DNA from 3 places in the Streptomyces sp. NPDC058464 genome. Region 1 is predicted to be linked to each of the others. Evidence: riboswitches for the same ligand, from Rfam matches in the RefSeq annotation. Region 1 holds a riboswitch; each other region holds the start of a gene.
The links. Region 1 has a riboswitch for cobalamin ahead of ACFWPQ_RS06680 (cobalamin biosynthesis protein). Riboswitches for the same ligand answer to the same signal wherever they lie in the genome.

Region 1 (9,602 bases):
CTCCCAGGCCCGCTTGCCGCCGAGCAGTCGTACGACGGCGATGTCCGCGCCCGCGAGGAGCGCGGGCAGCTCCGCCGTGACGTCGACGCGCGTCGGATTGCCGATCCGGTAGTCGGCACCGGAGGCGGCCCGGGCCGCCAGCAGATCGGTGTCGGCGGTCGACAACAACAACACAGTGCTCATGCGGGCGCTCCCGGTGGAATGAAAGGCAGTCCTTGCGGCGCGCCCGACTCGATGAGCCGCCAGAGCGCGTCCGTGTCCGCGTGCTGTTCGATCAGGTCGCCGAGCCGGTCGAGCTGCTCCTCGCGCAGCGCGGCGAACGAGGTGTCGGGGGCCGGCACGAACCGGCGGCCCGCGGCGGCCGCCACCTCGCGCAGGAAGGCCCGCCGGAAACCGTCCGACTCCAGGGAGCCGTGCCAGTGCGTGCCCCAGGTCTGCCCGACCCGGCACCCGTCGAGGAAGGGCTCCCCGCCGGTCACCTCACCGACCCCGTGATGGATCTCGTACCCCTCTACCCGCTCGCCGAGGGCCTCCCCGACGGGCCGGGTGAGCGTCTTCTCCCGGGCGAACCGGACGCGCACGGGCAGCACCCCGAGCCCGTCCACCTGTCCGCGCCGGCTCTCGACCTCGTCCTCGATGTGCTCGCCGAGGATCTGGAAGCCACCGCAGATGCCGAGCACGGGCCGCTGTTCGGCGGCCCGGCGCCGCAGCGCGTCCGCGAGCCCCCGCTCGTGCAGCCACTCCAGGGCCCGGACCGTCCCCCGGGTGCCGGGGACGATGACGAGATCGGCGTCGGCCAGCTCCTCCGGCCGGTCCACGAACCGCACCACGACGCCCGGTTCGGCGGCCAGCGCGTCCACGTCCGTGAAGTTGGACATCAGCGGGATCGCACAGACGGCGACCCGGAGCACGTCCGCCCCGACGGGCGGGGCCGTGTTCGACTCCCGGACGGTCCCGCGCAGGGACACCCTCAGTCCGTCCTCCTCGTCGATCCCGAGCCCGTGCCGGAAGGGGAGGACGCCGTAGGTGTGCCGCCCGGTGAGCCCGTGCAGCATGTCCAGGCCCGGCTCCAACAGGGACACGTCCCCCCGGAACTTGTTGACGAGGAACCCGGCGACGAGGGCCTGGTCCTCCGGCGACAACAGCGCCACGGTCCCGAAGAAGGAGGCGAACACGCCCCCGCGGTCGATGTCCCCGACCACGAGCACGGGCAGCCCGGCGTTCCGGGCGATCCCCATGTTCACGATGTCGGTCCGGCGCAGGTTGATCTCCGCCGGACTGCCCGCCCCCTCACAGATCACCGCGTCATACGTGCCCCGCAACTCGGCGAGACAGTCGAGCACGGTGCCGAGCAGCCGCTGCTGCCGTCCACCGTGGTACCCGCGTGCGCTGAGCTCACCGACCGGCTTGCCGAGCAGCACGACCTGACTGCTCTGTTCGCCACCGGGCTTGAGCAGCACGGGGTTCATGAGCGCGGTCGGCTCCACCCGGCAGGCCTGCGCCTGCATGGCCTGCGCCCGCCCGATCTCGGCACCTTCGCGCGTGACAAAGGAGTTGAGGGACATGTTCTGCGCCTTGAACGGCGCGACCTTCACCCCCTGCCGCACCAGCCACCGGCAGATACCGGCGGTGACGACGCTCTTCCCGGCGTCGGAGGTGGTACCGGCGACGAGGAGGCCTCCGTTGTTCTTGAGGTTGTTCATGAGGAACCCCCGGGGCGCTGCATGGCCGACCGCGACCGCTGAGCCTGGTCGACCCGCAACGGCTGTGGCCGGTCGACCCGCCCCCGCAGCAAGGCAGTCGCCGCACTCACCCCCAACGCCAGCCACCCCACCCGCCGTGACAGCCGCACCGCCCGCTGGATGTCCCCGGTCTCCACGCTCCGCCCCTCCCCGTTCAGCACCGGCCGGTGCTCGACCCGCCCGCCGTACGACAACGTCCCCCCGAGCCGCACCCCCAACGCCCCGGCGAACGAAGCCTCCACGGGCCCGGCGTTGGGACTCGGATGCTTCGCCGCATCGGCCCGCCAGGCCCGTACGGCCCCCCGCCGGTCATCCCCGGCCACCGCGGCCAGCACGGCGGTGAGCCGCGCCCCCGGCCAGCCCGCCACGTCGTCCAGCCGCGCCGAGGCCCATCCGTACCTCCGGTACCGGGCCGACCTGTGCCCGACCATGGCGTCCAGGGTGTTGACGGCCCGGAACCCCACCAGCCCGGGCACACCCCCCACCGCCCCCCACACCAGCGCCCCGACGACCGCGTCGCTCGTGTTCTCGGCGACGGACTCCACGACCGCCCGCGCGATCCCGTCGGCGTCCAGGGCCTGCGGATCCCGTCCGCACAGATGCGGCAGCCGGGCACGGGCCGCCTCGACGTCACCCGCCTCCAGGGCACGCCCGATGACGCGGGCCTCGCGGGCGAGCGAAGTGCCCCCGACGACGGCCCAGGTGGCGGCCGCGGTCAGCGCGACGGACGCGGCGGTGGACGGTCGTACGGCCCGCTGGGCCACGGCGCCCAGCGCCACGGCGCCGCCGGCGCACACGGCGGTGTGCAGCGCGCCCCACCCGCGGTGGTCCCGCCACAGCACCCGCTCCACGGCCCCGGCCGCCCGCCCGAACACGGCGACCGGATGCCCCCGGCGCGGGTCGCCGAGCAGCAGGTCACCGAGAAGGCCGGCGGCGGCGCCGTACGCGAAGACGCGATCGGCACCCATCGGCTCAGCCGGCCGCGGGGTCGGGGACGGGCCGGTTGCTGAACCTCGGTCGGCAGCCGCGCATGGCGATATGTCCTCACTCAGGGTGTCCGCGCCCTGGTTCGACGAGACCGGCGGTGGGAGTTCCTGGCTCCCGGGGATTGCTACCCCGGTGACAGTGGCGGGACCGCGCCGGATTCACACCGGCTTCCTCCCTTGCCGCCGTACATGGCTTCGGAAGTCCACCACGCCCCTGGAAGACCCGTCAACTTGCCGTTGACCTGGGAGGGGAGTGTGTGGGAAGGCCCACACCGGTTGCCCGGCGGGGCCCGTGGGGCATGCCGAAGGCTCCTCTCCGAGCGGACGGAGAGGAGCCTTCTCGGCGCCGGTGAGGCCCTTCGGCGTCAGGCCTTCGCCACGATCAGGTGGATGCCCCATGCCACGGCGGCCGTGCAGCCGGCGAAGCAGAGGTAGGCGGCGGTCACGGCCAGAGCCGCGGAGTTGCCCTGGGCGGTGGCGCGTTCGCGGGCGGAGAGGCCCTTGATGCCGAGGGTGAAGAGGGCCACCAGGCCCACCGTGGCCACGAGGCTGACGCCGAAGACGGAGCCGATGGCTGCCCAGTCGATGTTCATGTCGCTTCTTCCTCGGGGGTCAGACGGTGGCGGCCGGGTCGGTCGCGGGGGCAGCCGTGGCGGGGGAGGGGGAAGGGGAGGGGATCGTGGCGGTCAGGTCCTCCGTGACCGTGCCCGCGGGGGGCGGGGTCACGGCGGCGATCGCCGTGGTCACCACGCCGGCCGGCTCCGTGGCGCCCGTGTCGTTGACGTTGCTGCTGTCCACGACCTCGCGGCGGGAGAGCTTCCAGATCGTGGCACTGGCGGCCACCAGGAAGACGGCGACGACCGCCGTGCCCCAGTCGCCTAGGTCCGTCACGGACTCGGCGAGGGCGCCGACCAGCGCGGCGGCCGGGAGCGTGAGCACCCAGGCGACCATCATGCGGGTCGCGGTGGACCAGCGGACCGTGCCGCCCTTGCGGCCGAGGCCCGCGCCCATCACCGAACCGGAGACGACGTGCGTGGTGGAGAGGGAGAAGCCGAGGTGGGAGGAGGCCAGGATCGCGGTGGCCGCGCTGGTCTGGGCGGCGAAGCCCTGCTGCGGCTGAAGGTCGGTCAGGCCCTTGCCCATGGTGCGGATGATCCGCCAGCCGCCGATGTAGGTGCCGAGCGCGATCGCGAGGCCGGCGGAGAGGATGACCCAGGTGGGAGGGTTGGAGCCGGGCGCGATGGAGCCGCCCGCGATCAGCGCGAGGGTGATGATGCCCATCGTCTTCTGCGCGTCGTTGGTGCCGTGCGCGAGCGAGACCAGTCCGGCGGAGGCGATCTGGCCGGCGCGGAAGCCCTTGCGGGTGGCGTTGTCGTCGGCGTTCTTGCCGATCGCGTAGGACAGGCGGGTGGCGAGCGTCGCCGCGAGGCCCGCGACCAGGGGGGCGGCGACCGCCGGGAGCAGGACCTTGGTGACGAGCACGTCGCCGTGGACCGCGCCGAAGCCGGCGGAGGCGACGGTGGCGCCGACCAGACCGCCCATGAGGGCGTGCGAGGAACTGGAGGGCAGGCCCACCAGCCAGGTCACGAGGTTCCAGAGGATGGCGCCGACGAGCGCGGCGAAGATGACCTCGGGACGAATGCCGTTCTCGTCGACGAGACCCTTGGAGATCGTGTTGGCGACCTCCACCGAGAGGAAGGCGCCCACCAGGTTGAGCGCGGCGGACATGGTCACCGCGATCTTGGGCTTGAGCGCGCCGGTCGAGATGGTCGTGGCCATCGCGTTGGCGGTGTCGTGGAAACCGTTCGTGAAATCAAACGCGAGTGCGGTGACCACCACAATCGCGAGGATCAGCGAGAAGTTTTCCATTTACCCAGGCAATCTTTCGAGGTCATTGGCTGTTGGACCGTAGGCAACCTGGATGAACAGAAGGTGAACTAGGGCGGTCTTGACGGTGTATGGGATCGGCTTGAGTGCGCCCGGGGGCCGGGCGGACCGGGGCCGCCGTCCCGTTGCCGGTCCGGCGGCCCAGTCGCCCCTTGGCTAGAGGCCCATGGCGAACGACTTCAGCCGGCCCGCCGACCCGTTGAAGAGATTCTGGTCACCCGGCAGGCTGCCGCTGTTGTCGTACTGCCAGAAGGTCCAGGACGACCATCCGGCCGGCAGTGTCCCGGCGTCCGCCGAGCCGTGGCGGGCGATCCACAGCGGGTGGTCGGCGAAGGCGCTGCTGCCGCCGGTGCAGAGGTTCCACCAGTTGGTGGTCGTGTAGATCACCGGCCGCCGGCCGGTCTCCCGCTGCAGCTCGTCGCTGAAGGACCTGATCCACTTGACCATCCTGGAGTGGCTCAGCCCGTAGCACCTGTGCTTCTTGTCGTACGGGTTGTACTCGACGTCGAGCGCGGGCGGCAGGGTCCAGCCGTCCGCCGTCCAGGTGCCGCCGTGGCTCACGAAGTACGCGGCCTGCTGGGCGCCCGACGACTTGTCCGGCAGGGCGAAGTGGTACGCGCCCCGCATGATCCCCGCCTTGCGCGAGCCGTTGTACTGCTGGCCGAAGTACGGGTTGCGGTAGGTGGTGGACTCGGTCGCCTTGATGTAGACGAACCTGGCGCCCTTCGCCTTGGCGCTCGGCCAGTCGACGCTCTTCTGGTGCGAGGAGACGTCGTGTCCCTTCGGCAGGCTCGCCGCGGACGCCGGTGCCCCGGCGAGCGCGGCCGCGGTCCCTGCGAGGGCGAGCGCCGCCACGGACGCCGCCAGGACGCGGACGCGGTGGCGGGACGGCGGAATGCGGTCACGGGCCATGTTTCCCCCCGGAATGGCAACGTGTACGGAAAATCGTCCAGAGATTATTGGAAGATCGGCGTATCCTCGGCGATCTTCGGCCAAGCCAGGAAATGGAACGCTTTGGGATGATTTGCGCTCTACTGGATTCGGGACGTCCGGTCTAAAGTGCCCTGCCGTGCGGGGCGGTTGGGACACCGCCTGACAGGATCGGGCCATGGCTGAGCAGCAGCGGGACGAGCGTGACGGACGGGGTGGACGGGCCGGCGCACAACGTGTGTCGGAGCCGCGAAGGCGGGATGTACGCGCGGAGGAGGCGATTGCCTGGCGCGAACTCGTCGCCACGGCCCGCCGCACGGTGTCCGACGGGCTGGTCGTCGGCACCTCCGGCAACGTCTCGGTCCGCGTCGGCGACACCGTGCTGGTCACACCGTCGGGCGTGCCGTACGACAGCCTCACCCCGGACGACGTGACGGGCGTGGACCTCGCCGGCCGCCAGGTCCTCGGCACCCTGGTCCCGACCAGCGAACTGCCGATGCATCTCGCGATCTACGGCAGCACCGGCGCCGGAGCGGTCGTCCACACCCACGCCGTCCACGCCACCGCCGTCTCGACGCTCGTCCCCGAGCTGCCGGCGATCCACTACATGTCCGCGGCCCTCGGCGGCGCGGTCCGGGTTGCCCCGTATGCGACGTACGGCACCGACGAGTTGGCCGAGAACATGCTCCGCGCCCTGACCGGCCGCTCCGGCTGCCTCCTCCAGAACCACGGCACGATCACCTACGGCACCACCCTCACCCAGGCCTACGACCGCACCGCCCAGCTGGAGTGGATGTGCCGCCTGTGGCTCACGGCGTCCTCGGTGCCCGGCCTGACCCCGAGCCTGCTGTCCCCGGAACAGATCACGGAGGTCGGCGAGCGGCTGCGGGGGTACGGGCAGCGACGGCACTGAGCCCGCCCGGACCGCCCTCGACCCTTCTCCGCCCTTCTCCGTCCCTCTGCGTCCTTCTCCGGCGCGACGGCCCCTTCCGCTCCACTGGCCGCCGTCGGTCTCCGACCCGACACTGGACAGGTGCGCCCAGTCAAAGTCACGGCCGCTGCCGTCGGTGCCGTCCTGGCCGCCGGTGCGGCCGGCGTGGCCGCGGGGCGGTACGCGAGTGACGCCGCGCTGAAGGCACCGCCCGGCCGGCCCCTGCCCACCGAACCCCGGCTCACCGTGCACGGCACCGCGGCCGGCCGCATCACCCTCACCCGTGACCTCGCCTCGCTGCGCCCCGGCACCTACGGCCTGGCCGGCGACGGCTCGCACGCGGTCGTCGGAGCCGTCCTGGAGGCCGCCGCGGACACCGCCGACACCGTCGTACGGCGGCTGGAGCGGGTGACCCACGGCACCTTCGAGACCGGCGACAGGGCCTGGCTCACCGCCAACCTCCACATCGGCAACCCGGGCACCGCACTGGGCCTGGAGTACGCCGACGTCGACCTGCCCGGCGAACTCGGCCCGCTGCCCGCCTGGTTCGTGCCCGGCCACCGGGACACCTGGGTGATCGCGGTGCACGGCCTCGGCACCACCCGCGAGCACCCCATGAACGTCATGGCGTTCCTGCACGCCCGGCGCCTGCCGGTCCTCGCCCTCGCCTACCGCGGCGACCTCGGCGCCCCACGCTCCCCGGACGGCCTGAACCACCTCGGCGAGAGCGAGTGGCGCGACCTGGACGCGGCGATCCGCTACGCCGTCCGCTACGGCGCCCGCCGGGTCGTCCTGCACGGCTGGTCCACCGGCGCCACCATGGCGCTGCGCGCCGCCGCCCACTCGGCACTGCGCGAACGCGTCTGCGGCCTCGTCCTGGACTCCCCGGTGCTCAGCTGGGAGGCCACCCTGCGCGCCCTCGCCCAGGCCCGGCACACCCCCGAGCCCCTGCTGCCGCTCGCGGTGCGCGCCGCCCAGGGCCGCGTCGGTCTGCACGCCGACCACGTCGGCGACCCCGTCGACCCGGAGCACCTCACCGTGCCCACCCTGATCGTGCACGGCCCGGACGACACGGTGGCCCCCTGGGTGTACTCCCGCCGGCTCGCCGAGCGGCGCCCCGACCGGGTGGCCCTGCACACCGTCCCGGACGCCCCGCACGGCGCGATGTGGAACGCCGACCCGGAGGAGTACGAGGAACGACTGCGCCGGTTCCTCACGCCGCTGATGTGATGCGCCCCGCCGCTGATGTCATGTGCCCCCGATGCCATGCGCCCCGGCGCGTGCCCTCCCTGATGCGCGCCCCTTCGTCCGGTGGCGCCCCCGATGTGATTCTTCCCGCACCCGCCGGTCCTTCCCCTCCGCGTCCCCGGCCTCTCTCCGTCCCAAGCCGGAAACCCTGATTCCGGCCGGTTCCGAAGGTTCCGTTTAAGGCCGTACCACTGGCCTGAACATGTCTCCTCGCCTCCCCTCGCACCCCGTGCGTTGGCCAGCCCCGTCGCCCGCCGTGACATTCCGTTTGGGTTTTCGGACCGTCAACCGGAAGACTGCACCCGTGACGTCCCGTATCCCGCGCGACTCAAGGCTTCGACTCGTCCGAACGCGACCCCTGGCCGCCGCCCCCCGAGCGATGAACCAGCGGCCCGCGCGCCGCCCCGCACCCCGCCCGCCCGAGGGCACCCCGGCCCCCGCCGAGCTGGCCAGAATGGCACGGTTCGGCCTCGCCGGCGCGGCCCGCGTCGCCCACTGGGCCGACGCCGCCCTCGGGCCCGGCAGCGACGGCGCCACCGCCGACGGCAAGGCCACCCTCTCCGACGCGTCCGCCGAACGCGCGTCCGAGGACCTGGGCCTGACCGCCGCTCAGGTCCGCGCCGACTGGGACACCGCCCGCCTCGCCGGTCTGGTCGAGGTGCACGGCGACAGCGCACGCCCCGGCTGGCGCCTGCGCGCCTGGGACCGCGACGACAGTGCCGTGCTGCGCGGCTGGGTCGCCCTCTTCGACGCCTGGTCGCTCGCGCACCCGGAGCCCGCGGAGTTCGAGGCCGCCGCCGTCGCCGAGGTCGTCTCGGCCATGCCCCAGGTGCTCTCCTTCCTCCAGCTGTCCGCCGGTCCCGTCCCGGTCGAGCAGCTCCTGGACCTGCTGGGGCAGCGGGTCACCGAACTGCGCACCGAGCGCTGCGAGGTCCCCTACGACCCGGAGACCGGCACCGCGGGGCCGCTCGCCGCCGTGCGCTCCGCCGACGCCGACCCGGCGGACCACGCCCCGGCCGAGGACCCGGCCCCCGCCGACGAGGCCGAGCTCGCCCCGCTCCTCGACTGGTCCCTGCACGCACTCGCCTCCGTCGGCGCGCTGACCTGCGGCGACGGCCAGGCCACCCTCACCCCGCTGGGCAGCTGGGCGGTCTGGGTCAAGCTGGAGCAGATCTGCGTCGCCGCGCAGAGCCCCGCCGGGAACATCGAGGTCGCCGCCGAGGAGATGCTGCGCGGCTGCGCCCAGCTCCGGCCCAACGCGGCCCGCGCCGAGTACCGCGCCTGGCTCGCCGCCCGCCCCGTCGGCGGCGCCGTCACCGAACTCGTGGACGCGGCCCGCGGCGAGGACGCCCTGCTGCGCGGCCTCGCCTTCGAGGCGCTGCGCGTCGTCGGCGCCCCTGCCGAACCGGACGTCCGCGCGGTCGTCGACGAGCCGACCCTGCGGCCGTACGCCCTGCTGTGGCTGGCCGAGCACGACGGGGTCGACCCCGAGGACGCCCACGAGGTGCTCACCAGGGAAGAGGCGACCTGGCTCTGGGTGGACACGGCCGCCGCGGTCGCCGACCACGGTGAGGCGCCGCTGCTGGTCCGCCACCTCGAGTCGGCGCTGCAGCCCACCGTCCCCGTGCTGCTCGACGAGGTGCGCGCGGTCGGCCACCCGCGCACCGTGCAGGTCCTGGTCGCGCTCGCCGCCGCCCACCCCGACCCGGCGCTGGCCAAGGCCGTCCGCAGAGCCGCCTTCCAGGTGCACACCGGCGGCTGACGGCGGGGGCGGATCAGGCCCCTATCTCCGGGGCGTACGTGCCGAAACTCCAGACATTGCCCTCGACGTCCCGGGCCATGTAGTCCCGCGAACCGTAGTCCTGCTCGGTCGGGGGC
Region 2 (9,602 bases), on a different contig from region 1:
GAGGGCAAGCGGCTCGCGCAGGTCCTGGACGACCTGCTCGACCTGGCGCTGGCCGAGCACGCCGAGGCGTCCCTGATGCTGACCGACATCGGACGGCTGGCCGAGGAGCGGATCACCGCGTGGGCACCGGCCGCCGCGGCGCAGGGGGTCCGGCTGACGGGGGACTGCGCGCCGACCACCGGGTGGGCCGACCCGGTCACACTGTCCAGCGCGCTGGACGCGGTGATCGACAACGCGGTGAAGTTCTCGCCGGAGGGGGGCGAGGTGACGGTGACCGTGACCGCCGCCGGTGACGTGTCGACGGTCGTGGTGACCGACACGGGACCGGGGTTGACGGACGAGGAGCTCGTGCGCGTGGGGGACCGGTTCTGGCGGAGCGGACGGCACCAGAACGTGAAGGGGTCGGGGCTGGGGCTGTCGATCACGCGGGCGTTGCTGGCGACGGGTGGGGGGTCGCTGTCGTACGAGCACGGTGAGCCGCGGGGGTTGCGGGTGACTGTGTCTGTGCCGCGGGGTGGGTGAGAGCGGGGGCTGCGGTTGTGTGTTCGGTGCGGTTGGGTGGAGGCTGGTCGCGCCCACGCGGCGGAGCCGCAGGTCGATACAGCCCCGCGCCCCTGCGGGGCGCTGCAGGTGGGGCGCTTCGCGGTTACGGCTTCACCGAGCGGTAGTACCGCCTTGCCCCCTCCTGCAGCGGCAGCGGGTCCGTGTAGATCGCCGTGCGCAGGTCCACCAGCTGGGCCGAGTGGACGTGGTTGCCGATGTCGTCGCGGCTCTTGATGACCGTGCGGGTCACCCATTCGGTGAGGCGCGGGTCCATGTCCTTGCGGGTCATCAGGACGTTGGACACCGCGATCGTGGGCACCGCCGTGCCCTGCTGCACCGACGGGTACGCCGACTCCGGCATGTTGGTCGCCCGGTAGTAGAGCGCGGCCTCGCTCTCGGTGTGCAGCTTGGTGACGAGGCTGCCGCTGATCGGCACGAACGTGAAGCTGAACTTCTCGGCCAGGTCCAGCAGCCCCTTGGTCGGCAGTCCGCCGGACCAGAAGAAGGCGTCGATCCTGCCCTTCCGCAGCTGGTCCGGGCCGGTGTCTATGCCCTCGGACACCGGGGTGATGTCCTTCGCCGGGTCCACCCCGGCGGCCCTGAGCACCCGGTTGGCGATCAGCCGGACCCCCGAGTCGGGCAGCCCGATCGCCACCCTCTTGTGCCGCAGTTGCGCGACGCTGGTGATCCCGGAGTCGCTGGGCACGACCAGCTGCACGTAGTCGTCGTAGAGCCGGGCCACCCCGCGCAGCTTTCCGGCGCCCTTTCCGTCGTTCAGTTCGTACGTCTCCACCGCGTCGGCCGCCGCGATGGTGAAGTCGGCCCGGCCGGTCGCCACCCGCTGCACGTTCTCGTACGAGCCGTTGCTCTGCACCAGTTTCACCTTCAGCCCGGGCATGTCCCTGGCCAGCTCGGTGCGCAGCCGTTCGCCGTACTCCTGGTAGACGCCGCGCAGGGTCCCGGTGCTGAAGGTGATCGTCCCGGTCGGCGGCTTCTCGCCCAGCGGCAGCAGCCACCACAGCAGCAGGCCGGACGCGACGAAGCAGGCGGCTGCGCCCTGGAGCGCGCGGCGCCTGCCGATACGGGGGAAGACCTTGGGCATGCGCGCGATCCTGCCAGCAGGGCAGGGTCCTGGCCAGGGGAGGCGGCCGGGGCCGGGGGCAGGGCGGCGGCCCCGGACTGTCAGTGGCGGCGGCTAGAGTCGTTCGCATGACCAGTTCCGTCCCCGGTGCCCCGACCGGTACCTCACCCGCCCGCCTCGTCCGGGAGTTCCACCACGCCTTCGGCCTGGACGCCCGCACCACGCCGACCGAGGTGTCCCCGGAACTGGCCGCGCACCGGGGGGAGCTGCTCGCCGAGGAGGCCGCGGAGGTCGCCGAGGTCGCGGTCGAAGGGCCCCTCGACCGGCTCGCGCACGAGCTGGCGGACGTGGTCTACGTGGCGTACGGCACCGCGCTGGTGCACGGGATCGATCTGGACGCGGTCCTCGCCGAGATCCACCGGTCCAACATGAGCAAGCTGGGGCCCGACGGGCAGGTGGCCCGCCGGGCCGACGGCAAGGTGCTCAAGGGCGAGCACTACCGGGCGCCGGACGTGTCGGCGGTGCTGCGCGGCCAGGGCTGGAGACCGGGCGGCGCGGCCTGACCCGGGGTCAGAGGCTGCCGCCTGCCAGCTTCCACTCGCGGTGCAGGGCGCCCAGTGGGATGCCCCGTTCCAGCACCGGGGTGCCGAAGACCGACAGCTGGAGGCGCAGGGTGCCGGAGAGGTCGACCCCGCCGTACAGGCTCCAGTCGCCCTGGACGTCCGCGCCCGGGGTCGCGGAGGTGGCGGTGACCGTGCCGGTCGCCTCACCGCGCAGGTACGGCGCCAGGTCGGCGGTGACACCGACGCTGCCGTAGAGGCCGACGGAGGCCTCGGCGCCGAGCGTGGTCCTGACGCCGCCCGCGGTGGTCACCGAGGTGCGCACCGGCGTGCTCGTCATGGTCGAGCTGCTGACCGGCGTCCAGCCCTGGGTTGTGCCGAAGGTGCCGCCCGCCTTGAAGTCGCCCTTCAGGTTCTGCTCCACGTCGACGGAGATCTTCCCGTCGCCGCTCACCTGGAGGTAGCAGGTCAGGTCGAGGTTGACGACGACGGGGACCGCGCCGACCTGGAGCACGGGGTCGGCGTGCAGCTTGGCGAACGGGATGCGCAGCGGGGTGGCCGTGGCCGCCGCCCGCCCCTTGACCGCCCAGCCGGAGTCCCAGTCGCCGGAGACGCCGAGGTAGGCGGAGCCGGGCGCGCTGCCGGTGCCCGCGCCGCCGTAGGCGAAGTCGACCTGCGGGGCGACCTGGACGAAGCCGGAGACCGAGGCCGCTGCGGACGCCGGGGCGCCCTCGGCGGTCGGTATCTCGGTGCTGACGTCCAGCCGGAGGCTGCCGAGCGGCACGTGGGCGCCCTCGGGACCGACGTGTACGTCACCGGCCTTGGACCAGGAGACCTTGACGTCGGGCAGCAGCTTGTCGACGTCGAAGGCGGCCGGGTCGACGGGCGCGGTGCCCTTGGCGGTGTCGTCGCCGAGGAGGGCGTCGAGGGTGGCGGGCTCGGTCTGCACCTCGGTGCCGGCGTCGGTCTCGCCGAGCACCTTGGTCACCTTGGCGAGCAGTCCGTCCGGGGCGCCGGGCGCGGGGGTGCTGGCGATGACGTCACCGACGGCGGCCTGGCGGGCGGCGGCCGAGGCGGAGACCGATGGCGAGGGGGTGGGGGAGACCGTCGGGGCGGCCGGACTGCCCTTGCCCGGAGAACTCCCCTTCGTGGCGCCGGATATGACGGCCCGTCGGGTCTTGCTGTCGTACGAGCTGACGGTGAGCGCGGTGCGGTGGGCCGGTCGGCCCGCACCCGCCGAGCCGGCGGCCGTGGTCGCGGTGGCGGCGGGTGCGGCGGCGACGGCGAGCGACTGTCCGTCCGTGCGGGCGGCGGCGGAGGCCCCCGTCGGAGACCCGGGCGGTCTCCCGGGCGTGGTCGCCGGCGGAGGTCTGGTGCTGCGGCGAGGAGCAGCCGGCGGCGAGGATGAGGGCGGTCACGGCGAAGGCGGGCATGAGGGCATGCCCTGGCCTCGTGCGTCTGCGCAAGGTCGGTCCTGAGGGTGGGGGGTCGCGAAGGAACACCGACTTTGTTACCGATGGGTAGAACTGGTCGGTAACTCGATGTGGCCCCGAGCATGCCACGCCTCCGGCATAGGAACTCCACAATCAGGTCACATCCCGACGTGACCTGAACCACGGCGACTTCAGGCCGCCGTGGCCGTTTCCGCGAAGGGTCAGCCCTGCTGCTGCGCGGCCGCCCGGCGCTGCCGCTTGCCGAGGGGTGCCTGGGAGAGGTCCTCCGCGCTGGACCGGAGGTTCTTGTAGCCGTAGCCGCGCTCGGCCAGCCACGCCCTGGCTGCCTCCTCGGCACGCTCGGTGGCCTCCAGGATGTCCTCCTCGTCCTCCCCGCTGTCCTGGAAGCGGAAGGTGAAGGCGGGACGGGCGTCGATGTCGTAACTGAGGTGGCCCTCGGGCGTGAAGGCCGCGCGCAGTACGTCGTGTTCGGCGGCCCGGGAGAGCAGTTCGGCGCGTTGCGCGGCGCTGAGGCCGTCGAAGACGCCGCGGACGGTGACGCGGAAGGTGCGGGTGGTCATGGCGCGACCCTAGGCAGGACGGGGCGCACCGCTCCACCGCATTTCCGGCGCCCCTCCGGTGCTACCCGCCGACCTGGCCGAGCCGCAGGTTCCAGCGACCGGGCCCGCCCGTGATCTCCGTCGCCGACAGCGGCGGGGTGTCCACGCGCCAGAACGCGGTATCGGGCGCCCCCAGCACGTGCAGCACCATGGCCCGCACCACCTCCGGCTCCACCACGGCGATCGTCCTGCCGATGGTCAGGCCCGTCCGGTCCAGCCAGCCGGTGACCCGCGCGCACAACTCCCTTACCGACTCGCCCCCGTGGGGCGCGGCGCCCGGGTCGGTCAGCCACTGGAGCAGCGCGTCGGGTTCGGCGGCGCCGATCTCGTCCAGCGCCCGGCCCCGCCAACGGCCCGCGTCCAGGCCCGACAGCTCGGGCTCCGCCGAGGCGTCCAGGCCCAGCGCGGCCGCCGTCTCCCGGCAGCGCACGCCGGGGGAGTGGACGACCTCGCCCGCGGCCGGCAGGGACAGCGCGACCTTCCCGGGGTTCTCGATCGAGTCACCGTCGTAGAAGCGGGCCCGCCGCAGCGAGGGTGTGAAGGCCGGGGCTATCAGGATGACTCGGCAGGTCACGGGGCGGTTCCTCCATGGTCGTCCATCGGTGTCGGGCGGAGTCTGGCGATGTCGGGCGGTGTCTGGTCGTGGCGGCGACGGGTGACGGCGGCGGTGACGGGTGACGGCGGTGGTGACGGCGGGTGCCGGACGCGCACGACAGTACGCCGGGCGGCACCCCCCCCAGGGCCCCGCGAGCGCTCCGCGCGCCCCCAGCGTGGCGCCCCCGCGCGCCGGCGGCGGTGCGGGGCCCCGGCGGTGGGGTGGGGGGTCCCCCGCGCCCCCCGACAGTACGCCGTCCGGCACCCGCCACAGGACCCGGCTAGAGCTCCGCGCGCACCGAGCGTGCCGCCGCGACGAGGTTCTCCAGGGAGGCCCGGACCTCAGGCCAACCGCGGGTCTTCAGCCCGCAGTCGGGGTTGACCCAGAGCCGTTCGGCGGGGATGGCCCGCAGGCCGGTCCGCACCAGGTCGGCGGCCTCCGCCGGGCTCGGCACCCGGGGCGAGTGGATGTCGTAGACCCCGGGTCCCGCCTCGCGCGGATAGCCGTGCGCGGCGAGTTCGCGGGCGACCTGCATGTGCGAGCGGGCCGCCTCCAGGCTGATGACGTCCGCGTCGAGGTCGTCGATGGCCCGGACGATGTCACCGAACTCGGCGTAGCACATGTGCGTGTGGATCTGGGTCTCCGGACGGACTCCGCCGGTCGTCAGGCGGAACGCCTCGGTCGCCCACGCCAGGTACCCGTCCCGGTCGGCGGCCCGCAGCGGCAGGGTCTCGCGCAGCGCGGGCTCGTCGACCTGGATGACCGAAGTGCCCGCCCTCTCCAGGTCGTCGACCTCGTCGCGCAGGGCGAGGGCGACCTGGCGGGCGGTGTCGCCGAGCGGCTGGTCGTCGCGGACGAACGACCAGGCCAGCATGGTCACCGGCCCGGTCAGCATGCCCTTGACGGGGAGGTCGGTGAGGGACAGGGCGTACGACGTCCAGCGCACCGTCATCGGCTCGGGGCGGGAGATGTCACCGGCCAGGACCGGCGGGCGCACGTACCGGGTGCCGTACGACTGGACCCAGCCGTGCCGGGTGGCCAGGTACCCCGTCAACTGCTCGGCGAAGTACTGGACCATGTCGTTGCGTTCGGGTTCGCCGTGCACCAGGACGTCCAGGCCGGCCTTCTCCTGGAAGGCGACCACCTCCCGGATCTCGGACCTGACCCGCTCCTCGTAGCCGGCCGTGTCGATCCGGCCCGCCCGCAGGTCCGCGCGTGCGGTGCGCAGTTCGCCGGTCTGCGGGAACGAGCCGATGGTCGTCGTCGGCAGCAACGGCAGCCGCAGGTGGGCGCGTTGGGCGGCGGCGCGGTCGGGGTACGGCTGGGCGCGGCGGACGTCGGCCGGGGTGACGGCGGCGCACCGGGCACGGACCGCGGGATCACAGGTGATCGGTGAACCCGCCCGGGAGGCCAGGTCGGCCCGGTTGGCGGCGAGTTCGGCGGCGATGGTGTCGGGCCCCTGGGCGAGCCCCTTGGCGAGGGTGACGATCTCGGCGGTCTTCTGCTTCGCGAAGGCCAGCCAGCGCAGGACCTGCGGAGCGATGTCCCGCTCGGCGGCCGTGTCCAGTGGCACGTGGAGGAGGGAGCAGGAGGCGGCGACGTCGACCCGGCCGGCGAGGCCCAGCAGGGTGCCGAGGGTGGTGAGGGACGCCGGCAGGTCGTTGACCCAGACGTTGCGGCCGTCGACGACACCGGCGACCAGCCGCTTGCCGGGCAGCCCCCCGACGGCGGCCAGGGCGTCCAGGTTGGCGGCCGCCGCCCCGGTGAAGTCCAGGGCGAGCCCCTCGACCGGGGCCTTCGCCAGCACCGGCAGGGCCTCGCCGAGCCGGCCGAAGTAGGAGGCGACCAGGAGCTTCGGCCGGTCGGTGCGGGCGCCCAGGTCGCGGTAGGCGCGGGCGACGGCGGCCAGCTCGCCCGGGGTGCGGTCCTGGACCAGGGCGGGCTCGTCGAGCTGCACCCACTCGGCCCCGGCCGCCCGCAGGTCGGCGAGTACCTCGGCGTACACCGGGAGCAGCCGGTCGAGGAGGATGAGCGGGTCGAAGCCGGCGGGCACACCGGGCGCCGGCTTGGCGAGCAGCAGATAGGTGACCGGGCCGACCAGCACCGGCCGGGCCGCGAGCCCGAGGGCCAGCGCGTCCCGCAGCTCGTCCACCTGCTTGGCGGAGTTCGCGGCGAAGACGGTGTCGGGACCCAACTCCGGCACCAGGTAGTGGTAGTTGGTGTCGAACCACTTCGTCATCTCCAGCGGCGCGCTGTCCTGGGTGCCGCGGGCCATGGCGAAGTAGCCGTCCAGGGCATCGGCTTCGACGGCGGCGCGGTGCCGCTCGGGGACGGCGCCGACCATCACGGTGGTGTCGAGGACGTGGTCGTAGTACGAGAAGTCGCCGGTCGGCACCTCGTGGAGGCCGGCCTCGGCGAGCTGCCGCCAGGTGGAGCGGCGCAGTTCGGCGGCGGTGGCCCGCAGGGCGCCGGCGGTGACCCGGCCCTGCCAGTAGCTCTCGATCGCCTTCTTCAGTTCCCGGGCCGGCCCCTGGCGGGGGTAGCCGTACACGGTGGCCCGGGCTGCCGCGGCTGCGGACTTGGCTGTCACGGAGATCTCCTTCGCGAGACGATTCCCTGAGATCCCGGTGACGGGACGAGAGCGCGAAGGGATGACGAACCGGACGGCGGCGGTCGTATACGACCGTCCGTCCGATGTGCACGCCGACCCGCCCACGAGGTCACCGGGATGTCCGCGCACGAGTGGTTCGCACACGGGCAGTTGGCAGGTCTTCGGACTCGCGGGCGCGTCTCGTGGCCGTACGAGACCCCTACTGGCCGTCGCTTCCCGGATCCGGTGGATCCAGTGCGTATGACGGCGGTCGTTCCCACTCACCGCTGCGGGGCAGTCCCGGACTCACACCGGGTTCCCTCTTACGACACCCCGCCTGGCGGACAGGGCGAACCAGCTGCGGCACCCACCTTACGACCCCGGCCAGGGGCGCGCCCCAAAGGGGCGCGGGGAACTGCGCGACCAGCCAAGGACAAACCCGCACCCGCCGTCCGCGAACACCCCCACCCCCCTAGGCGAACGTCTCCCTACCCCAACAACTCACCGACCTGACCGCAACGCCCGCGACAGGCCCAGCGCAGCGGTCCGCACCGCCGGTGCCAGCTGCGCCGGCCGAAACCGCCCGCACGGCACGGCCACCGACAGTGCCGCCACCGCCGTCGGCCCGTCGAAAACCGGCGCCGCGATACAGCTGACCCCCTCCGCGGCCTCTTCCTCCTCGTACGCCAGCCCGGCGACCTGCGCCTGCTCCACTGCCGTACGCAGCCGCGCAGGCTCCGTCATCGAGCGGGCCGTCAACCGCGGCAGCGGCGCCGCCAGCACCTCCTCGACCAGCTCGGCGCCCGAGAACGCCAGCAGGGCCTTGCCGACCCCGGTGCAGGTCAGCGGGAGCCGGCCGCCGATCCGGGACGGCAGCCGCAGCACGTCGTGGCCGTGGATGCGCTCGACGTAGACCACCTCGTGGCCCTCGCGCACCCCGAGGTGCACGGTCTCGTGGGTGGCCTCGAACAGGTCCTGGAGGAACGGCAGCGCGGCCTCCCGCAGATCCTGTCGGCGCGGCACCAGCGACCCCAGCTCGAAGAGGGCGCCGCCCAGCCGGTAGGTGTCCGCGTCCCGCTCCAGCAGGCCGAGCCGGACCAGCTCGGCGCAGAGCCGGAACACGGTGGTCTTGGGCAGCTTGGACCGCTCGGCCAGTTCCGTCAGACGGAACGCGCCGCCGTTCGGTCGGTAGCAGTCCAGGACCGCCACGGCCTTGTCGAGCATGTTTCCCTGATTGCTGTTCCGTACCACGGAACATATTTTGCCTCGTTTCCCGGCGCCCGCCTATACCTGTCGGCATGAGCCCTGACCTCGTCACCAAGGTGGCCGACGTCCTCGACGAAGCCACCCGCACCGGCATCCCCTGCGCCCCTGTGCGCGCCCTCCTCCCCGAGGACGACATCGAGACCGCCTACGCGGTGCAGCGGCTGCACGTCGAGCGTGGCATGGCCGCGGGCCGCCGGCTGGTGGGCCGCAAGATCGGGCTGACCTCGCCCGCCGTGCAGCGGCAGCTCGGGGTCGGACAGCCCGACTTCGGGGCCCTCTTCGCGGACATGGCGGTCGCCGAGGGCGAGCCGGTCGCGGCCGGCCGGCTCCTCCAGCCCAAGGTGGAGGCCGAGGTCGCCCTGGTCCTCGCCACCGACCTGCCGCACCGCGACCCGACCGTCGCCGACCTGCTGCGGGCCACCGCCTTCGCGCTGCCCGCGCTGGAGATCGTGGACAGCCGGATCGCCGACTGGGACATCACCATCGTCGACACCGTCGCCGACAACGCCTCCAGCGGCCTGTTCGTCCTCGGCGGCACACCGGTCCCGCTGGACCGGGTCGACCTGCGTGGGGTCCGGATGACCCTGGCCAAGAACGGCGAGACCGTCTCGCAGGGCACCGGCGCCGACTGCCTGGGCAGCCCGCTCACCGCCGCCCGCTGGCTCGCCGCCACCCTGGCCGGGCTCGGCGACCCGCTGCGGGCCGGCGACATCGTCCTGACCGGAGCGCTCGGCCCGATGGCGGTCGCCGCCGAGGGCGACGAGTTCACCGCCCGCATCGAGGGCCTCGGCACGGTCGGGGTCACCTTCGCCACCGAGGGAGCAGCATGACCACGAAGGTCGCCGTCATCGGGTCCGGGAACATCGGCACCGACCTGATGATCAAGATCCTGCGGCTCTCCGAGTCCCTGGAGA
Region 3 (9,602 bases), on a different contig from region 1:
TCGTCCAGGAACTCGCCCATCACCCAGGCCGAGGAGCGCAGCACGCCCTCGCGGACGAAGCCGTTGCGTTCGGCGGCGCGCAGCATCGCGGCGTTGTCCGAGAGGGTCTCGATCTGCAGACGGTGCAGGCCGCGTACGGCGAAGCCGTAGTGGCACAGCACCGCGACCACGTCGGTGCCGTAGCCCTTGCCGCGGAAGGCCGGCAGCAGACTCAGTCCGAGGTGCGCGCCGCGGTTGTGGTTGTCGATGCCCCACAGCACGGCGGAGCCGACCAGCGTGCCGCCCGCCAGCTCCACCACGGAGAACTTGACGCTCGCGTCGTCCTTGTCGTCCACCGTGAGCCGCGAGTCCTTCGAGCCGGGCGCGACCGGCCGCCACGGCCTGCTGTCCGCCCGCGAGGAGTGGACCGCGTCGTTGTAGAGCTCGGCCCGCAGGACCGGGAAGTCCTCCTCGTGCCGGGCCCTGAGCCCGACGGTGCTGCCTGTAAGCATGCGAGCTTCCTATCCGGCGGCACCGGCGCACGGCAAACCAATATGCGGTCGCGGCGGCCGGGGCCCGGCGGGCCGAGGGTGCGGCGCGCCGAGAGAACGGCGGGTCAAGGGCGCGGCAGGCCGGGAGTGCGGCGGGCCGACGATGCGGCAATCGCCGGTCGGGCCGTCACTCGTACCGGTACCTCAGCGAATCCGCCTCCGTCTGCTCGATGTCGGCGATCGTCAGCTCCGGCATCCGCAGCTGGGCCAGCGTCACCTCGGCCGAGGTCGGCTGGGCGTCGGCGGGGAGCCACTGCTCCGGCTTCCAGGCCCCGCTGCGCAGGAGCGACTTGGGGCAGTGCGGGTAGACCTCCTCGATCCCCACCACCAGCGCGCTGGCCGGCGGCTTGCCCACGGCGGTCAGCTGCGACAGCAGCTCCGGGCGGGTGGAGACGCAGGCCCGGCCGTTCACCCTGAGCGTCGTGGTGCGCCCCGGGATGACGAACAGCAGCCCGGCCCGGCCGGTGGCGACGACGTTCTGCAGGGTGTCCAGCCGCTTGTTGCCGGTCGCGTCCGGTATCGCCACCGTCCGAGCGTCCAGGACGGCGACGAACCCGGCGGGGCCGCCGCGCGGGGAGACGTCGCAGTGGCCCTCGGCGTCCGCGCTGGCGACCAGGACCAGCGACGAGCAGCCGATCAACCGCCGGGTCTGCTCGGTGAGTTCGGTCATCTGCTTGCGTACGGCCGCGGCGCCGGGCAGCTCGTAGGCCCGGCGCAACGCCTCCTGGTCGGGCACGGCGTCGAGGCGGAGCGAGTCGAAGGCACTGCCGGCAAGTGGGAGCGTCATGCCCCCGACCCTAAAGGGCCGACCCGCGGCCGAGCCCGGCCGGTGAGCGTCGGCCAGGGGGAGGCACTCGCGCGAGTCGCCAAGCGCGCGAAGTGCCGTCAAGTGAACTTGTCCGCCGCCTGCCTGACGCATCATCAGTTCTCGTTATAGTGAGGAACGGCCGTGGGGCCGGCGGGACCGGGCGGGGGCGGAGGAAGGCTGATGGCGGACAGTCTGGGCGAGTCGGCGGAGGTGCGGCCGGGGGAGGCGCGATCGGGGGAGGCGCGATCGGGGGTGGCGGTGCGGGATCTCGGTGGGGGTGTGCGGTCGATTGCCGTACCCATTCCGGACAATCCGCTCGGCCACACGCTGGTGTACATGATGGACACCGACCGCGGGCCGGTGCTGGTCGACACCGGGTGGGACGACCCCGGGTCGTGGGACGTGCTGGTGGCGGGGCTGGAGGCCTGCGGTACGGGCGTCGGCGAGGTGCACGGGGTCGTCATCACGCATCACCATCCCGACCATCACGGGCTGTCGGGGCGGGTGCGCGAGGCGTCCGGGGCCTGGATCGCGATGCACGCGGCCGACGCGGCGATCGTGCGGCGGGCCCGGGAGACCCGGCCGGAGCGGTGGTTCACGTACATGGCGGCGAAGCTGACGGCCGCCGGGGCGCCGGACGAGCACGTGGCGCCCTTGCGCGGCGGACCCCGCCGCCGAAGCACCCCGCCCGGCCTCGCCCCCGCCCTCCCCGACCGCGAGATCCTCCCCGGCGAACTCCTCGACCTGCCCGGCCGCCGGCTGCGTGCCGTCTGGACGCCGGGGCACACCCCCGGCCACGTCTGCCTGCACCTGGAGGAGCAGCACCCCGCCCGGCTCCCGGGCCACGGGCGCCTGTTCTCCGGCGACCATCTGCTCCCCGAGATCACCCCGCACATCGGCCTCTACGAGGACCCCGACGACGCGACCGTCACCGACCCCCTCGGCGACTACCTCGACTCCCTGGAACGCGTCGGCCGGCTCGCCCCGGCCGAGGTGCTCCCGGCCCACCAGCACACCTTCACCGACGCACCGGGACGGGTACGGGAGCTGCTGGCCCACCACGAGGAGCGCCTCTCCGGCCTGCTCTCCCTCCTCCGACAGCCGCTCACCCCGTGGGAGTTGGCCGTCCGGATGGAGTGGAACCGGCCCTGGGACCAGATCCCCTACGGTTCCCGGAACATCGCCGTCTCGGAGGCCGAGGCCCACCTGCGGCGCCTGGTGAAGCTGGGGCGCGCGGAGGCGGTGGCGGGGAGCGAGCCGGTCACGTACGTGGCGGTGTAGGCGGTTCGCCGGTCGCCGCCGCAACCCGGACCGGGTTCGACGTCACCGCCGCAACCCGGGCCGCCCGAAGCTCAGTTGACGGCGCCCTCGGAGGTGATCAGCATCTCCGCCAGGTCGGCGAGCGTGGCCAGCTGGCGGGGGTTCATCTGCGGGGCACGGGCCGCCAGGCGGACCAGGCCGCTCTCGCGGAGCCGGGAGAGCGGGTCGGCCTGGGCCTCCAGGCCCTGGAGCACCGGCTGGAGCGCCTCGTACAGCGCCTCCGGCTCGTCGGCGGTGAAGAAACCGGCCGGCAGGCCGAAGAACCGCCGCAGCCGGTCGGTGTGTTCGAGGCTCGGCAGCCCGCTCTTGCGCCACTCGCTCAGCCACTGCCTGCTGGTGCCGGCGATCGCCGCCAGCTCGCCCAGCGAGTACCGCTTGCCGTCGGGACGGCGCCGGTTCTCGCGGATGAAGTCCAGCCGCTGCCGCACCCGTTCGGCGAGCCCCGCCTCGGGCGCGGCCCCGCCCTCGAGGAGTTCGGCGACCACCCCGACCGGGATCCCGGTGCGGTACGACAGGTCGGCCACGTCCAGCACCTCGGGCAGCCGTCCGGGGCGCCCGGTCAGCTCCCCGAGCCGTTGCAGTGCACCGGTCAGCGGGGCATGGGCGTCACTCACCAAGGTCCCCCTGGACACGCGTGGTTGGTCGGTCGGCCGAGCAGACGCGAGGCTATCGAATCACCGGTCCCGGCCACCAGACATGACAAGGACCACTGCGCAAGGGGGCAGCAATCGTTGACATGTGACGGACCGGCAGGAAAGGATCACAGCACCAGGCCACGGTCGAACCGACCCGCCCCGGGTGCCGCCTATGGGGGAGCGGCATCCGGGGCGACCAGCCGCCCCGCCTCCTCCCAGAAGGTGAGGCGAACCGATGCCGCAGCCCGTCCTGCTCCTCGGTGCCGGCCGCCGGCGCGCGTACGACGAGTTCGTGCTGACGCGTGTCGCCGCGGTCCGCCCGGTGCTGCTGGTGGACGCCGCACCGCCGGCCTGGGCACAGCAGTGCCTGGCCGGTCACCTCGCGGCGGACCCCGGCAAGGGCGGCGCGACGGCATCGGCGGTGGTGCGGTTCGCGGCCAGGCACCGGGTCCGCGGCGTGCTGACCCACACGGGCGAGTACGCGGTCGCCGCCGCCACGATCGCCGGGCAGTTGGGGCTGCCCGGCACCTCCCTCGCCGCGGCCGCCGCGTGCAGCGACCCGCCCGCGCTGCGCGCGCTGCTGGCCGGCCGCGCGGTCCCCGTCGACGACGACCCCGGCCCGCCCCGCGTCTCGGCCGAGACGGTCGTCCTCGACGGCGAGATCCGCATCGCCGCCATCACTCGTACGACCCTGGGCCCGGCGCCCGCCCGGCAGCCGCTCCGGCACACCGTGCACGCCCACGACGGCCTGCTGCACAACCGTTTCCTGCGGCTGGCCGTCGACCGCACCGTGCACGCCCTCGGCGTCGGCCGGGGCGTCCTGCACATCGGCCTCACCCTCACCGACCGCGGCCCCCGGGTCACCGACGTCGCCCCGCACCTCCCGGGCGACCTGATCCCGCTGCTCGTCAAGCGGGCCACCGGTGTCGACCTCGCCCAGGTCGCGGCCGCCCTCGCCACCGGCGATGTGCCCGACACCACGCCGACCCGGCAGCGGGCGGCCGCGATCCAGTTCGCCTACCCGGCCGCCACCGGCCGCCTCGACCACCTGGACCTCTCCCCCGACGCCGCCCACGAGCCCGGCGCCGACCGCATGCTCCTCACCGGGCACACCGGCGACCACGTCACCGCCGGGCCGCACGCCACCGCCGCCGACCGGCTGGCCCTCTGGGTGGCGGTGGGCGAGACCCCGGCCGACTGCGACGACGCACTGCGCCGGATGGCCCGCCACCTGTCCGCGGGCATCGCCCCGCTCGCGAACGCGGCGTGAGCGCTCCGCCGGACCTGCCGCGGCATGCCGTCGGTCGACTGCGGCGCCGTCGTGGCTGCTCGCGCAGTTCCTCCCCCGGCCTTCGGCCGGGGGTACCCCCAGCGTCCCTGAAGGAGCGCTGCCGGTCCGCCCTAGAACGCGATCGCCCGTATCAACTCGCCCGCCTCACCCAGCACTTCGACTTCCTCCCGGCTCATCGTCGGATTGGCCGCCCGCCGCCGCAGCGCCTCCGTCAGCCCTTCCTCGGTCAGTTCGGCCGGATCGGCGAGCAGGGCCGTCAGCAGCGTGCGCGCCAACGGGTAGGCACCGAGCGCCACTTGGGCGAGGATCACCGCGGACATGCCCCAGTCGAGCCCGGGCGGCCCGTCCTCGGCGTTGGTCCAGTCGATGACCCGAGGGCCGTCGGGGGTCAGTATCACGTTGTCCGGATGGAGGTCGAGATGGAGGACCCGGGCGCCGGGATCGGCCGGTTCCCGGCCGGGCACCGCGTGCAGCCGGCGCAGCAGCGAGGCGAGCAGCGCGCCGCCCTCCGCCGCGTCCGTCTCCCCCGCCAGCAGCGCCGCCAGCATGGTCGGCCCGGACAGCCGCTCCATCACCAGTTCGGTACGGGACCCGGACGGCCGCACCCGGGGCGCCGGGTACCCGTGCTCCCGTACGTACGTCATCACCGCGCCCTCGGCGGCGGCGTCCCCCCAGCCGTCCCGGTCCCGGCGCAGCACCCATGCCTCGTCGATCTCGTACACGTCGGCCGAACGCCCCGAGCCGAGCAGTCTCCCCGTCATGGCCCGACCATAGCGAAACGGTCCCCGCACAGCCCCCTCTCAGCTTCCGCCGGGCGGCCGGTAAGGTAGCCGGGTCGTCATCACCCGTACGGGGGGAAGCCGGTGCAATTCCGGCGCTGACCCGCAACCGTGAGCCACATCCCCTGTGGCAAGCCGGACCGCCGCGCCCGGGACGTTGATCGGCTCATGTGCGCCGGCGCCCGCCGTCGCACGGCACCGTCGAGGTTTACGGAGCCGAGCCGCCGGGGTGTCCCGTGCTGCCCGGCTCCCCGCAGGGAGAGGCACCCGCCGACCATGACCGTCCTCCGCCGCACCGCCGGGGTGCTGGCCGCCACCGCCGTCATCGGTACCGCCACGCCCGCGACGACCGCGCTGGCCGCCGGCACGGCCGCCGGCACCGCGTCCCCTTCGCCCTCCGCGTCGGCGGTCCTCCCGTCGGGGCTGTACGGCGGTTCGGACCCGAAGTACGACGGCGTCTGGCGCCAGTCCCTCGCCCTGCTGGCCCAGCGCGCGGTGGGGGTCACCCCGGCCGCGAAGGCGGTGGACTGGCTGGCCGGGCAGCAGTGCGCGAACGGCTCGTTCGCCGCGTTCCGCGCCGAGCCGACGGCGGCCTGTGACGCCAAGGTGACCGTGGACACGAACAGCACGGCGGCCGCGGTACAGGCGCTGAAGGCGGCCGGCGGCCACGACGCCGCCGCGGACAGGGCCGTGAACTGGCTGAAGTCGCAGCAGAACAAGGACGGCGGCTGGGGCTACGCCCCCGGCTCGGCCAGCGACACCAACTCCACCGGCGTGGTCATCGGCGCGCTCGCGGCGGCCGGCGCGAGCGCGGACAGGTCGCCGTACGCCCTCCTCGCCAAGTGGTCCCTCCCCTGCGCCGAGGACGGTGGCGGCGCTCTCGCCTACCAGCCGGACCAGCAGGGGAAACTGGCCGCCAACGCGGACGCGACCGCGGCCGGGGTGCTCGGAGCCCTCGGCAAGGGATTCGTGACGACGGCCGGGAAGGCGTCGGCGAAGGGCAGCCATGCCTGCGCGGACGCCGCCAAGGCCCTCACCCGGGACGAGGTGGCCCGCAACGGCGCCGCGTACCTGGCGGACGCCACCTCCGCCAAGGGCTACCTCGTCTCCGCGCTGCCCGGCGCCAAGCCCCAGCCGGACTACGGCAACACCGCCGACGCGGTCGTCGCCATGGCCGCGCAGGGCTGGACGAAGCCGGCGAAGAAGCCGTACGCGTGGCTGGAGGCGCACGCCGTGCCGTGGGCGGAGCAGAGCGGGCCCGCGGCCTACGCCGAGCTGGTCCTCGCCGCGCACGCGATGGGCGCGGACCCGCGCGACTTCGGCGGGACGAACCTGGTGACGGCGCTGAACGCGACGGGCCCGGCGCCGCAGGCGGCCACGGCCGCCGCGAAGCACACCGAGGAGAAGAAGCCGGGCAACAGCGTGTGGTGGATCGTCGGCACCGGTCTCGTCGGCGGTATCGGCATCGGCTTCCTGCTCAGCGGCCGCCGGAAGCAGCAGCAGCTGTGACCGCGGTCCGCCGGGCCGCGCTGCTGCTCCTGGCCGCGCTGACGCTGTGCGCGACGGCCGCCGGGCCGGCGGCGGCCACCGGTTACCGCTACTGGTCCTTCTGGGAGCGGGACGGCGCGCGCTGGGCGTACGCCACGCAGGGCCCCTCCACCGCGCGGCCCGCCGACGGTTCGGTCGAGGGTTTCCGCTTCGCGGTGAGCGAGGACTCGGCGGACGCGTCGCGACCGCGCGGCACGGCGGACTTCGGGAGGATCTGCGCCGGCACGCCTGCCGTGGAGGGCCGGAAGCGGGTGGCGCTGGTCGTCGACTTCGGCACGGCGGCGGACGCGTCCCCGGGAGAGCGGCCGCCTGCGCGGCGGACGGCCTGTGCGGTGGTGTCCGAGGACGCGACGACGGCGGAGGCGCTGGCGACGGTGGCGAAGCCGCTGCGGTACGACACGAACGCGTTGCTGTGCGCCATCGACGGGTATCCGTCGCGGGGGTGCGGGGAGAAGGTCGCGGCGGGGGGTACGTCGGACAGCGGGCCGTCGCTCGGCCTGGCGGCCGGCGTGGGGGTGGTCGTAGTGGTGGCTGCGGGTGCCCTCTGGCAGACACGGCGGCGGAAGAATGCGTGAGCGCCACAGTGCGGGCCGGTGGGGGCTGGTCGCGCAGTTCCCCGCGCCCCTTGCGGGGCACGTCCTGGCTGCGGGCAGTCGTGCCTCCCCCAGAGCCCTAAAAGCCTGGGGGGACCCCCAGGCGGCACGGGTGGGCGCTGGGGGTCCCCCCGGCCGAAGGCTGGGGGAGGCACCCCGCAAGCGCGGGCGAGCGAAACCCCCCGTCGCCCGGCTGCAGCGCCGCTCCCCCGTACACCCCGGCGCCTGGTGGCTCTGGTCGCTCTCTCTCGGGGTCGCCGCGTCCCGTACCACCAACCCCCTCCTCCTCGCCCTCCTCGTCGCGGTCACCGCCTACGTCGTGGCCGTCTGCCGGAGCCGGGTCGCCCCCTGGTCCCGCTCCTACGCCGCATTCGCCAGGCTCGCCCTCGCCGTCCTCCTCGTCCGCCTCGCCTTCACCGTCGTCCTCGGCTCCCCCGTCCCCGGCGCGCACACCCTCGTCACCCTTCCCGAAGTGCCTCTCCCGCACTGGGCCCAGGGCATCCGGCTCGGCGGCCGGGTCACCGCGGAGGCGCTCGTCTTCGCCCTGTACGACGGCCTCAGGATCGCCGCCCTCCTCGTCTGCGTCGGCGCCGCGAACGCGCTCGCCAACCCGGCCCGGCTGCTCAAGTCCCTGCCCGGTGCCCTGTACGAGCTGGGCGTGGCCGTGGTCGTCGCGCTCACCTTCGCGCCGCATCTGGTGGCCGACGTGCAGCGGCTGCGGGCCGCCCGGCGGCTGCGCGGCCGCCCCGACTCCGGCATCCGCGGCCTGCTCCAGGTCGGACTCCCGGTCCTGGAGAGCGCGTTGGAGCGTTCGGTCGCCCTCGCCGCCGCGATGGACGCGCGCGGGTACGGCCGCAGCGCCGACGTCCCGGACCGGGTCCGCCGTACGACGGCCGTGCTCACCCTCGGCGGCCTGCTCGGCATCTGCGCGGGAACGTACGGGCTGCTCACCGCTGAAGGCGGCGGCTACGGACCGACCTTGCTGCCGGCCGGGGTGGCCGCCGCGCTGGCGGGGCTGCGGCTCGGCGGCCGGCGTTCGCCGCGCACCCGGTACCGGCCCGACCCGTGGGACGCGCGGGCCTGGCTGGTGTCCGGGGCCGGCGCCGCGGTCGCCGCCCTGCTCACCCTGGCGTCCGTCCGTGATCCGGACGCCCTGCATCCCGGGGTCGTACCGCTGGTCGCCCCCACGCTTCCGCTCTGGCCCGCGGCCGCCGTGCTGCTCGGCCTGCTGCCCGCCCTCATCGTTCCCGGGGATCCCAAGGGCCCCAGGGAGGAGCCGTCGTGATCCGTTTCGAGGACGTCTCCGTCACCTACGACGGCGCGGTCCAACCCGCTGTGCAGGATGTCGACTTCGAGGTGCCGGAGGGTGAACTCGTCCTCCTGGCCGGCCCGTCCGGCACCGGCAAGTCGACGGTTCTGAACTCCGTGAGCGGGCTCGTGCCGCACTTCACCGGCGGCACCCTGCGCGGGCGGGTGACGGTCGCCGGCCGGGACACCCGCACCCACCGGCCGCGCGAACTCGCGGACGTCGTCGGCACGGTGGGCCAGGATCCGCTCGCCCACTTCGTGACCGACACCGTGGAGGACGAACTCGCCTACGGGATGGAGTCGTTGGGGATCGCCCCGGCGGTGATGCGGCGGCGGGTGGAGGAGACCCTCGATCTGCTGGGGCTCGCCGAGGTGCGGGACCGGGCAATCGCCACGCTCTCGGGCGGACAGCGGCAGCGGGTCGCGATCGGGTCGGTGCTCACCCCGCATCCCGCGGTCCTGGTGCTGGACGAGCCGACCTCCGCGCTCGACCCGGCCGCCGCCGAGGAGGTGCTGGCCGTGCTCCAGCGGCTGGTGCACGACCTGGGGACGACGGTGCTGCTGGCCGAGCACCGGCTGGAGCGGGTCGTGCAGTACGCCGACCGGGTCGTGCTGCTGCCCGGGGACGGGGCCGCGCCGGTGTGCGGGACACCCGCCGAGGTGATGGCCGTGTCGCCGGTGTGTCCGCCGGTGGTGGAGCTGGGGCGGCTGGCCGGGTGGTCGCCGCTGCCGATGACCGTACGGGACGCCCGGCGGCGGGCGGCGGCGGCCGGGTTGCGGGAGCGGCTCG

Region 2: linked by a shared signal. The riboswitch ahead of metE (5-methyltetrahydropteroyltriglutamate--homocysteine S-methyltransferase) and the one ahead of ACFWPQ_RS06680 (cobalamin biosynthesis protein) in region 1 are both predicted to bind cobalamin.
Region 3: linked by a shared signal. The riboswitch ahead of ACFWPQ_RS27750 (prenyltransferase/squalene oxidase repeat-containing protein) and the one ahead of ACFWPQ_RS06680 (cobalamin biosynthesis protein) in region 1 are both predicted to bind cobalamin.

Annotation. Positions count from the first base shown of each region.
Region 1 is NZ_JBHXMA010000003.1:348,919-358,520, forward strand. Features, by position in the region: gene cobN (cobaltochelatase subunit CobN) at 1-183, opposite strand, end outside; gene ACFWPQ_RS06675 (cobyric acid synthase) at 180-1,703, opposite strand; gene ACFWPQ_RS06680 (cobalamin biosynthesis protein) at 1,700-2,710, opposite strand; cobalamin riboswitch at 2,811-2,951, opposite strand; gene ACFWPQ_RS06685 (hypothetical protein) at 3,094-3,321, opposite strand; gene ACFWPQ_RS06690 (anion permease) at 3,341-4,597, opposite strand; gene ACFWPQ_RS06695 (lysozyme) at 4,772-5,527, opposite strand; gene ACFWPQ_RS06700 (class II aldolase/adducin family protein) at 5,724-6,458, shown strand; gene ACFWPQ_RS06705 (alpha/beta hydrolase) at 6,579-7,706, shown strand; gene ACFWPQ_RS06710 (hypothetical protein) at 8,104-9,486, shown strand; gene ACFWPQ_RS06715 (VOC family protein) at 9,500-9,602, opposite strand, start outside.
Region 2 is NZ_JBHXMA010000012.1:189,474-199,075, reverse strand. Features, by position in the region: gene ACFWPQ_RS18485 (ATP-binding protein) at 1-522, shown strand, start outside; gene ACFWPQ_RS18480 (TAXI family TRAP transporter solute-binding subunit) at 647-1,645, opposite strand; gene ACFWPQ_RS18475 (MazG nucleotide pyrophosphohydrolase domain-containing protein) at 1,753-2,187, shown strand; gene ACFWPQ_RS18470 (hypothetical protein) at 2,195-3,172, opposite strand; gene ACFWPQ_RS18465 (hypothetical protein) at 3,174-3,662, shown strand; gene ACFWPQ_RS18460 (DUF6204 family protein) at 3,839-4,198, opposite strand; gene ACFWPQ_RS18455 (histidine phosphatase family protein) at 4,260-4,811, opposite strand; gene metE (5-methyltetrahydropteroyltriglutamate--homocysteine S-methyltransferase) at 5,113-7,422, opposite strand; cobalamin riboswitch at 7,578-7,796, opposite strand; gene ACFWPQ_RS18445 (IclR family transcriptional regulator) at 7,924-8,646, opposite strand; gene mhpD (2-keto-4-pentenoate hydratase) at 8,721-9,518, shown strand; gene ACFWPQ_RS18435 (acetaldehyde dehydrogenase (acetylating)) at 9,515-9,602, shown strand, end outside.
Region 3 is NZ_JBHXMA010000022.1:154,783-164,384, forward strand. Features, by position in the region: gene ACFWPQ_RS27720 (GNAT family N-acetyltransferase) at 1-491, opposite strand, end outside; gene ACFWPQ_RS27725 (MSMEG_1061 family FMN-dependent PPOX-type flavoprotein) at 658-1,317, opposite strand; gene ACFWPQ_RS27730 (MBL fold metallo-hydrolase) at 1,519-2,619, shown strand; gene ACFWPQ_RS27735 (XRE family transcriptional regulator) at 2,691-3,272, opposite strand; gene ACFWPQ_RS27740 (hypothetical protein) at 3,529-4,563, shown strand; gene ACFWPQ_RS27745 (phosphotransferase family protein) at 4,695-5,345, opposite strand; cobalamin riboswitch at 5,400-5,531, shown strand; gene ACFWPQ_RS27750 (prenyltransferase/squalene oxidase repeat-containing protein) at 5,640-6,872, shown strand; gene ACFWPQ_RS27755 (SCO2322 family protein) at 6,869-7,486, shown strand; gene ACFWPQ_RS27760 (CbiQ family ECF transporter T component) at 7,479-8,789, shown strand; gene ACFWPQ_RS27765 (ABC transporter ATP-binding protein) at 8,786-9,602, shown strand, end outside.